DNA from 3 places in the Arthrobacter sp. UYCo732 genome. Region 3 is predicted to be linked to each of the others. Evidence: riboswitches for the same ligand, from Rfam matches in the RefSeq annotation. Region 3 holds a riboswitch; each other region holds the start of a gene.
The links. A riboswitch is a leader RNA that binds a small molecule or an ion and turns the genes downstream of it on or off. The one in region 3 is predicted to bind thiamine pyrophosphate.
Positions count from the first base shown of each region.

Region 1: linked by a shared signal. The riboswitch ahead of ABIB45_RS02095 (bifunctional hydroxymethylpyrimidine kinase/phosphomethylpyrimidine kinase) and the one ahead of ABIB45_RS10165 (ECF transporter S component) in region 3 are both predicted to bind thiamine pyrophosphate.
Region 2: linked by a shared signal. The riboswitch ahead of thiC (phosphomethylpyrimidine synthase ThiC) and the one ahead of ABIB45_RS10165 (ECF transporter S component) in region 3 are both predicted to bind thiamine pyrophosphate.

Region 1 covers NZ_JBEPPJ010000001.1:447,808-451,228, forward strand. The annotation lists gene ABIB45_RS02090 (Rne/Rng family ribonuclease) at 1-1,573, shown strand, start outside; TPP riboswitch at 1,692-1,789, shown strand; gene ABIB45_RS02095 (bifunctional hydroxymethylpyrimidine kinase/phosphomethylpyrimidine kinase) at 1,772-3,382, shown strand.
Region 2 covers NZ_JBEPPJ010000001.1:367,108-370,528, forward strand. The annotation lists gene thiC (phosphomethylpyrimidine synthase ThiC) at 1-1,518, opposite strand, end outside; TPP riboswitch at 1,513-1,620, opposite strand; gene ABIB45_RS01655 (VOC family protein) at 1,775-2,650, shown strand; gene ABIB45_RS01660 (hypothetical protein) at 2,765-3,202, shown strand; gene rpsP (30S ribosomal protein S16) at 3,416-3,421, shown strand, end outside.
Region 3 covers NZ_JBEPPJ010000005.1:135,561-138,981, reverse strand. The annotation lists gene ABIB45_RS10185 (Na+/H+ antiporter subunit E) at 1-131, shown strand, start outside; gene ABIB45_RS10180 (MrpF/PhaF family protein) at 128-406, shown strand; gene mnhG (monovalent cation/H(+) antiporter subunit G) at 396-809, shown strand; gene ABIB45_RS10170 (DUF4235 domain-containing protein) at 873-1,136, opposite strand; TPP riboswitch at 1,474-1,610, shown strand; gene ABIB45_RS10165 (ECF transporter S component) at 1,681-2,301, shown strand; gene ABIB45_RS10160 (ABC transporter ATP-binding protein) at 2,301-3,421, shown strand, end outside.

The DNA of each region.
Region 1 (3,421 bases), on a different contig from region 3:
CCTGGCCCCGGAACTTCTCTACGGCGAACCAGATCTCACCATCAAGGTGGTCCGTGACGTCTTCAACGAGGACTTCTCCAAGCTGATCGTCTCCGGTGAGGAAGCCTGGGACACCATCGAGGCCTACGTCACATACGTTGCCCCGGATCTGGTGGGCCGCCTGGAAAAGTGGACCAAGGATCAGGACATCTTCGCCGCGTGGCGGATCGACGAACAGATCCACAAGGCGCTGGAACGCAAGGTCTTCCTGCCCTCCGGCGGCTCGCTGGTCATCGACCGCACCGAAGCCATGACCGTAGTGGACGTCAACACCGGAAAATTCACGGGCAGCGGCGGCAACCTCGAGGAAACTGTCACCAAGAACAACCTCGAAGCGGCCGAAGAAGTGGTCCGGCAGCTCCGGCTTCGCGACATCGGCGGCATCATCGTCATCGACTTCATCGACATGGTCCTTGAGTCCAACCGCGATCTGGTGCTCCGCCGTATGGTGGAATGCCTTGGCCGTGACCGCACCAAGCACCAGGTGGCCGAAGTGACCTCCCTCGGTTTGGTCCAGATGACGCGCAAGCGCATGGGTACCGGGCTCCTGGAAGTCTTCGGCGAGCAGTGCGAAACGTGCGCCGGCCGCGGAATCGTCACCCACGACGACCCCGTGGAGCACCGCCGCGCCAACACCGTCGCCGCGGAGCACCATGTGCAGCGTGTGGACAGCCGACCCGACACCCAGCGGATCGACAGCCAGCGTAGCGACGCCCAGCGCCCGGACGCCCAGCAGGGCGGCCGGACGGACAGGAAGCGCCGCCGCGGCCGCGGCGGCCAACCCCTCGAGATGGCCCCGGCAGCTCCGGTGCAGATCCACACGGTCCACCCGGATCCCAGCGACGCCGAGCGCCACGCCAAGGCGGAGGCCACCAGGGCAGCCCTTGCCAACATTGCAGCCGCCGCCCATGCCGCGCACCTGCACGACGACGAAGTGGCCCACGCCTCAGCAGCCGGGGGTAATGCTTCCGGCGCGGCGGCCCCGGCTCATGCACCGGTAGAACGGTCCGAGACCGACAACGCCGGCCGCCCGGCCGCTGTGCTGACTTTCGGCGGCGAGCAGGTGGTGCTGCCCTTCGTGGAGCACCACGAGGATCAGCCGCAGGCCCCGGCCCTGACACTGGACAGGCTCACGGAGGCCTTCGCCAAGCTTGGCGTGCCGGCACCTGTTGCAGAAGCCATGCCGACGGAGAGCGCTCAGGCCGCGGGCGAGCAGACCCAGAGCCAGCCGGCGGCACGCCAGCCGGCCGCGGCTCCTGTCCGTCAGGCTCCTGCCGCGGTGGAGAAGGACTACTCCGACCACACCGAGCAGACCCGTACCCGCCGCCCGCGGCGCAACCGCAGTGCCAGCCGTGCCCAGGGCGCAGCTAACGCCACCACGGTGGAGCACCACGAAGCGGTGCCGGTTGAGTCCGCAGGCCATACCCATGCCGCTAAGGCTCCGGAGCTCACCCAGGCTCCTGCCGCTGCCAAACCGGCAGACACCAGCGCACCCATCATCCTGGGCGTAGGGGTTCCTGCTTCGGAACTCTGACCTTTCGCAAGGACATCGGCCAGATTGCCCGGACACTTCACTCATCGGTGGAGTGCCCGGGCATTCCGCGTTTGTGGGGTTCATCTAAAACGGTGTCTTATGGGAAACGCTAGTGTTGGGTACTGACACGGGGTGCCGCGCAGAGAGCCGGCTGAGATCCAGACCCGTTGAACCTGTCCGGTTAGCACCGGCGAAGGAATGTCCCCTATGGCTTCAACCCACGTTCTACCTTCCGTATCTGCCGCCACTCCCGAAACGGCGGCAGCATCCGAAACGCCGCCTGCCCTTGCCACGGTGCATCCGGCACGTGGGCCTTCCAATGCGGTGGACGTGCTGCGGCATACTCCGCGGGTGCTGTCCATTGCCGGATCGGATCCGTCCGGTGGCGCGGGCATCCAGGCCGACCTCAAGAGCATTGCCGCCCTGGGCGGTTACGGCATGGCAGCCATCACCGCGTTGACCGTGCAGAACACCCGCGGCGTCCAAGGGGTCCATGTGCCGCCCGCTGGCTTCCTGGCCCAGCAGCTTGATGCCGTCAGCGATGACATTGCCATCGACGCCGTCAAAATCGGCATGCTGGGCAGTGTGGAGGTGATTGACGTGGTCCGCAGCTGGCTGGAGAAGGTGCGCCCCGCCGTCGTGGTTCTGGATCCGGTGATGGTGGCCACGAGTGGGGACCGACTGCTGAAGGAATCGGCGGAGGCTGCCCTGCTGGACCTGCTGCCGCTCGCGGACCTGATCACGCCCAACCTCGCGGAGCTCGCCATCCTGGTGGGGGAGCCGCAGGTGCGGAACTGGCCGGACGCGCTGGAGCAGGGGAAGCGGCTGGCCGCGGCCACGGGCGCCACCATCCTGGTCAAGGGAGGCCATCTCGACGGCGATGCGTGCCCGGATGCCCTGATTAACGCACGCGGACTGCTCACCCGGCCGGTAGTGGAAGTGACTGGAGACAGGATCCCCACCCGCAACAGCCACGGCACCGGCTGCTCACTGTCCTCGGCCATGGCTACGGCGCAGGCCCGGCTGGGTGACTGGGAAGCCTCGCTGCGGCAGGTGAAGCCGTGGCTCCGCGGTGCTCTGCAGGCTTCCGGTCAGCTGGAGGTAGGCGAAGGCAACGGCCCCATCCACCACTTCCACCACCTGGAGCAGGCTCCCGCCCCCGGGGAATTCGCTGCCGCGCTTCGCCGGGCGGCGGCCCCGGACCTGGCAGTCATTTACGGGCTGGAATTCATCCGGGCGCTGGCTGCCGGCACGCTGGCGGAAGAGCAGTTCGCCTACTACCTCGCCCAGGACGCTATCTACCTTAACGGCTACTCACGTGTGCTTGCCCGCGCCAGTGCGCTGGCGCCGACGGAAGCCGCGCAGCTGTTCTGGGCCCGGTCAGCCCAGCAGTGCCTCGAGGTCGAATCGGAACTGCACCGCAACTGGCTCAGTACGCGCACGGTAGAACCCGTCCTTGGCCCGGTCACCAAGTCGTATGTGGACCACCTGTTGGCAACCTCAGCCGCCGGCAGCTACGGAGTGCTGGTTGCAGCTCTCCTGCCTTGCTTCTGGCTGTACGCCGAGGTGGGAGAAACGCTCCACGCCCAGTTCCTGGCGGCCGGGGCACCGCCGGCACACCCATATGCCGAATGGCTTCGGACGTACGCGGACGAGGGCTTCGCGCAGGCCACCCGCGAAGCGATCGCCTTGGTTGATGACGCCGGACGGAAGGCAGCCGCGGATGAGCGGGCAGCGATGATAGAGGCGTTCACGCACTCAAGCCGTTTCGAAGTGGAGTTTTTCGACGCGCCGCGCCTGCACGCCTGAGCGGCTGTGGCCGCCGCCGCCGGTAGGATAATCGGGCAC
Region 2 (3,421 bases), on a different contig from region 3:
TGCCTTGGACAGGGCGTCATCACGCTCGTGCGCACCCGGGTGGCCCTTAGCCAGGTCTGCTGCATGGGCGGCGATCTTGTAGGTGATCACCCCGGTCTTGACGTCGTCCTTGTTCGGGAGGCCAAGGTGTTCCTTGGGCGTGACGTAACAAAGCATCGCGGTGCCGTAGCGGGCGATTTCCGTGGCGCCGATGGCGGACGTGATGTGGTCATAGCCCGGGGCAATGTCCGTGACCAGCGGCCCAAGCGTGTAGAACGGGGCGCCCTTGCAGAGTTCCTGCTGGCGTTCCACGTTCTCCCGCACCAGATGGAACGGGACGTGCCCGGGACCTTCCACCATGACCTGGACATCGAATTCCCAGGCCCGCTGCGTGAGCTCCGCCAGAGTGTCCAGCTCGGCGAACTGGGCGGCGTCATTGGCGTCCGCCGTCGCTCCCGGGCGCAGTCCGTCGCCCAAAGAGAATGCGACGTCGTACTTGGCGAAGATCTCGCACAACTCGTCGAAGTGCGTGTAGAGGAAGTTCTCCTGATGGTGGGCCAGGCACCAGCCGGCCATGATTGCGCCGCCGCGGGAGACGATGCCGGTGACGCGGTTGGCCGTCAGCGGCACGTAGCGCAGCAGCACTCCGGCGTGGATGGTCATGTAGTCCACGCCCTGCTCGCACTGCTCAACCACGGTGTCACGGAAGATTTCCCAGGTCAGTTTGTTGGCCTCGCCGTTGACCTTCTCCAAAGCCTGGTAAATGGGCACGGTGCCGATGGGAACGGGGGCGTTGCGGATTAGCCATTCCCGCGTGGTGTGAATGTCATCGCCGGTGGACAGGTCCATGACGGTGTCCGCGCCCCACTGGGTGGCCCACTGGAGCTTGTCCACCTCCTCGGCAATGGAGCTGGTCACCGCGGAGTTGCCGATATTGGCGTTGATCTTCACCAGGAAGGCCTTGCCGATGATCATCGGTTCAGATTCCGGGTGGTTGATGTTATTGGGGATGATGGCGCGGCCGGCAGCGACTTCGCTGCGGACCAGTTCCACGTCACAGTTCTCGCGGAGGGCAACGAACTGCATCTCGGGCGTCACCACACCCTGCCGTGCGTAATGCATCTGCGTGACGGTCTTGCCTTCGACGGCGCGGCGGGGCACGGGCTGCGCGCCCTTCCACTCCGCGGAAGCGGCGCCGCGGCGAACTGCCGACTTGCCGTCGTCGAGCAGGTTCCGTTCCCGGCCGCTGTAGGGCTCGGTGTCGCCGCGGGCGGCGATCCACTCCGAGCGGAACGGGTTGAGGCCCACCACCGGATCGCTGCCCGGACCGGCCGTGCGGTAGGTCCGGAAAGGCCCGTTCGCCTCGCCGTTCGGCGACGGTTCCAGCGCGATCTCGGTCACGGGAACCCGGATCCCGGTGGCGTCATCATTGATGAACGCCAGCGAGTGGGACTTCAGTGACTGGGTTTCAGGCCGGACCGTTTGATCCTGGTCGGCTTCACTTTGGGCAGGGTTCAGCTGTGTTTCTTGTGTATTCAATGAATATTCACTTCCTTCGCCGGCATTACCCGGACAGGTTCAACGGTCGCAGGCTGCGTCAGCCCGATCTCAGCCCCTGCAAGGGCTCCCGTGTGGTCAAGTCGAAGCTACCACAGGCCGAGGGTGGCCTGTGACAGCAGTCACGGGGATGCTGTCGCAACCTGTCTGCCCAGCCACTTGAATTAAATTGAAGCTTCAAGTAAAATGGAGTCATGGCCACCTTCGACCCCGAAGGCCAACGGACCGGGAGCGTTCAATGACTGCAGAAGCCACCAGTCGGGATCTCCTTCCTGCCGACCTCTCCATGGGCACAGTGATGCTCAAGGTGGGCGACATGAAGCTGATGACCGACTACTACCAGCGTGCGCTCGGCCTGGAGGTCGTCGCCGAACAGGACGGCGGCGTCTACCTTGGCCGGCTCCGGCGCCCGCTGGTCCATCTTGCGGCCGCCCAGTCCTTGAGCCTGCCCCGCAGGGGCGAGGCCGGGCTGTTCCATACGGCGCTGCTCTTTGACCACCGGGCTTCGCTTGCTGCCACGGTAGCCACCGCGGCCCAGTACGAACCCCGGTCCTTCACCGGCAGCGCCGACCACCTCGTTAGCGAAGCCTTCTACTTCAATGACCCCGAAGGCAACGGCATCGAACTGTACTGGGACAGGCCCCGCGAAAACTGGTCCTGGAACGGGAAGGATGTGCTGATGGACAGCTTGGCACTGCCGCCGCAGCGCTACCTTGAGCAGCACATGACCGAGGAATCCATGGACGGCCAGCAGGCCGCCGAAGCCGGTGTGGGCCACGTCCACCTCCAGGTGGGTGATGTCCAGTCGGCGCACGATTTCTATGTGGGCACGCTGGGCTTCGAAAAGACCGCCGGCTGGCACGGGCAGGCATTGTTCGTTTCTGCGGGCGGATATCACCACCACATGGCAATGAACGTATGGAACAGCCGCGGCGCCGGACCGCGCAAGGACACCCTGGGACTAGGGGAGGTGCTCATCGAAGTCCCTTCAGGTGACGACGTCGGAGCCCTCGCTGACCGCTTGAAGGTCGCCGGGCTGGCGTCACACCACACGGGTGCCGAACTGCGCTTCGAGGATCCGTGGCGCAACAATATCCGGGTTGCTGTCCGCTAAGTGGCGCTGGCCGGAGCTGCAGGCCCCGATGCACTAGGCTGATTTCGAACGGCCGGGGCGGCACCCTTAGCTGCCCGCCAGGGCCGCACCGTCGACGGAATGAGGGCTGTGCCCATGGGCTTCACTGAAATTTTTGTAGCTACCCACGACGCCGCGCTGAAGCGTGCCGGCGTCCTTGATGCCGGCGGCTCGCCGCCGGGACCCGCACTGCGGATACCGGGAGTCAGTGATTTCGAGATAGAACAGCTCGGCGATCTCGCCGGGGCTGCGGTCCACGCCGGTGGCGAGGGCTACGAACTTGCCATGGTTGACGTTTCCAGCGACTCCCTCCTCGGCGTGCCGCCGGCGATGGTGCGGGCGCTGGCTGACCTCCTTACCTATGAAACTGAGGGTGAAGGCAACGTCCTGGATGATGTCGCCGAAAAATGGGCCGGTCACGACGATATGCCATTCGGTGCAGCCGACGCCCGGAACTATGTCCAGCAGCTCGCCGAGCTGGCCAGTGGAATTCACGACGCCGAGCGCACCGGGGTGTATGTCTGGGCGTCCTAGGCCCCTGGGGGCCTGCCAGGTCCGTCCTCTTCCCCCCATCCAGACGTGTCAAGTCGAAATCCTGACGCTGATCTGGCACAATAAACAGGTACTCGATCTGCGTGGCCCCTCTCTCCGCGTCCGGATCCTGTCCTTCGAGCCTTCAAGTACGGCCCGCCCCACGGGTGCAGAACGTCGGTTCAACCCTTTTCTGAAACAGGAGTGACCACAAAAGTGGCC
Region 3 (3,421 bases):
CGCTGAACATCAGCGCCCCGGAGGACGTGGCGGACCTGCGGAGGGAAGTCCGCTCCATTGAAGCGCGCCTGATCAAAATCATGGGGACCACGGAAGAACTTGAAATCGTCCGGCAGGAGGCCGCAGCATGATGCAGACCGTCCTGGCCGTCACGGCAGTCATTCTTTCGCTGGCAGCGGCCGGCGCCATCATCCGGATTGCCCGCGGCCCTTCGCTGCTGGACCGGGTGCTGGCCTCAGACGTCCTGCTCGCCATCCTCGGCGCCGCGCTGTGCATCGACATGGCCGTCAACAAGCACCTGAACAACCTGATGCTGCTGGTGGCGCTTTCCGTTGTCGGCTTCATCGGCTCGGTGACTGTTGCCCGTTTCGTGGCCGACCGGCGGGAGCAAACCCATGAGTCCTGAAGCGAGCGTGGTGGATAACGTCATCGATGCCGTGACGGCGGTGTTCCTGGTGGTGGGCGCCCTGATGTCCCTCGCCGCCGCCATCGGCCTGCTGCGCTTCCCCGACCTGCTGAGCCGGATGCACGCGGCCACCAAGCCGCAGGTGCTCGGGCTCTTCCTGCTGCTGGCGGCCATCGGCCTGCAGATGCGGACGTGGTGGGTGTGGCCGGTGCTGCTGGTGGCGTGGATCTTCCAGCTGCTGACCGTGCCGGTGTCCGCGCACATGGTGGGCCGATCCGGCTACCGCACCAAACACCTGCACCGAGAACTGCTCAGCTCTGATGACCTCGACGCCGTGGTGCAGAAGGCGGCGCAGTCCTCCCGTGAGCAGTCAGCACGTGAAGAAGCGTCCGGCGGCGGCTGAGAGTTTTTGTCCAGATAATTTGGCTTCAGGACTGCCCAGGGGCCATTAGCTGGACAAAACTCGCTAGACGACGTCCTGGCTCTTAGCGAACCTGGTGATGGCCCGCTGCGTGCCGCGGTTGGCGAGCACCTGGATGATGGTGCTGACCGAGGCTGAAATAAGCGCGAACGTCAGCGCCGAGCGCAGGCTCGTGGGGGTGTCTTCGTCCTTGCCGGTGGGGACCTTGCGGCCGGTGGACTTTTCCCACACGGTGTTGACTAGCTTGGTACCGACAAACCCGGCGCCGAGGCTGATTGCGGTGCCGAGCAGCTTGATGAGCAGGTTCATTCGTTGAACTCCTTATGGGCTATCGGGGATTGTCATTAGCCTAACGTCATCGGACCGGGGGCCGGCACTTGAGCCGCCCGGCTCTTGCCCAGGCCCACCAGCATTGAGGGCATTTCAGCAGCAGCCCCAGGTGGAGGGATTCGTCCTTCGTGAAATGCGGGAACTGCAGCTCGCTGACCTCGGCGTCGGTCCTTGCTATCAGCGCTTCGAGCGAGCACTGCGGCTGGCTGTCGCTGGAGTCGGGATCGAATACGGTCACATGTGGGAAGTCGGCAGCCGTGGCCCACAATCTACCGCGCCTGCGGTGTAAACTGGATCACGCCCATCAGGGCAGATTTATTTACGACAGGGGAGCGCCGCCGTCGGGCACTGCAGCAATGCAACCGATGGATAGGCGCTGAGAGTGCGGACAGCCGCAGACCCTCGAACCTGATCCGGTTAGTACCGGCGCAAGGGAGTCGAGCTTCTCAGAGTGTCCGGATCCGGGCGGCGCAGTCCGTGCCGAAACCGCGAACTCTCCCCTCCTGTACCTCAGGAGGCAGAAATGACAACAGTAGGCATGAAGAAAGCCAGCTATAGCTGGCGGGTTGTGGACATCGTGGTGGCAGCTTTGATCGCCATCGCCGGCGGTGTCATTTTCTGGGCCTGGTCCCAGGGTGCGGCGCTGGTGTCCGCGCCGATGAACGCCACGTACCCGCCCCTCACCGGCCTGATCGCCGGCGGCTGGATGATTCCGGCCGTCCTGGGCATGCTCATCGTCCGCAAACCGGGCGCAGCGCTCTTCTGCGAGGCCGTTGCCGCCACCGGTGAGCTCATGATGGGTTCCCAGTACGGCACCACCGTGCTGATCTCCGGCATCCTCCAGGGCCTCGGCGCGGAGCTCGTTTTCGCCGCGTTCGGCTACAAGAAGTTCAACCTGCCGGCAGCCGTGCTCGCCGGTGCCGGTGCCGGCCTGTTCTGCGGCCTGAACGATTCCTTCCTCCCGTGGGGCTGGAACATCGCCTATGAAGCCGGCGACAAGGCCACCTACATTCTGTTCTGCGCGATCTCGGGTGCCGTCATTGCCGGCGCCGTGTCCTGGATTGCCACCCGCGGCCTGGCCAAAACCGGGGTGCTGGGCTCCTTCGCTTCCCGGAAGGCCGGTTCGGAGCCCGTTTTCCACTGATGGCCGTTTCCGACGCCGGTGCTTCCGGAGTGCGCCCGGCCGCGGTATCCGCCCGTGGCTGGGGCTGGCGGCACGCCGGCCGCATGGCGCCGGCCGTCCGCGGGCTCGATCTGGACATCGCGCCGGGCGAGCGGGTGCTGCTGCTGGGCCCTTCCGGTGCGGGCAAATCAACGCTGCTGCACGCCCTCGCCGGAGTGCTCGGGGATGAAGGGGACGATGCCGACGAGACCGGTTCGCTGCTAATCGACGGCGCGGTGCCGCGCAGCCAGCGCGGCCGCGCCGGGCTCATGCAGCAGGACCCGGAAACGCAGGTGGTCCTCTCGAGGCTGGGTGACGACGTCGCCTTTGGTGCCGAAAACCTGGCCGTTCCCCGGGACGAGATCTGGAAGAGGGTCCATGAGGCGCTCTATGACGTGGGGCTGCGCAGGGCCGGACGCCCGCAGGGCGGAGCTGGCGGTGCCGGCGGCTTCGGCGGCGGACTCCCGCTGGACCGCCCGACGTCGGCTCTGTCCGGCGGCCAGAAGCAGCGGCTGGCCCTGGCCGGCATCCTCGCGATGCGGCCGGGGCTGATCCTGCTGGACGAACCGACAGCCAACCTCGATCCCGCCGGTGTCCTGGAAGTCCGCGACGCCGTGGGCCGCTGCCTCGACAAAACCGGCGCCACCCTGGTGGTGGTGGAACACCGGGTGTCCGTCTGGAAGGACCTGGTGGGCCGGATTGTGGTGCTGCAGCCGGGCTCGGGCGTGCTGCTGGATGGCCCGCCGGACCGGGTGCTCGCCGAGGCGCGGGACATGCTGATCGGGGCCGGTGTCTGGGTGCCGGGCCATGTTCCGGCCACCCGCCCCCGTGCGCGTGCTTCGGCTGACGGCGGCCAGCTGCTGCTGGCGGCCGAGGACGTTGCCGTGTCGCGCGAGCGGCCCCGGCGCCGCGGCTTCCGCACCATTCCGCCGGTGCCGGTGCAAGCGGGGATCACCGCCCAGGTCCGCGCCGGCCAGGCACTCACCGTCACCGGCCCCAACGGCGCCGGCAAGTCCACGTTTGCGCTCACCCTCGCCGGACTCCTGGCGCCGGTGAGGGGGAAGATGTCTGCAGCCGTCGAGCTTTCCGATGGTGCCGGAAT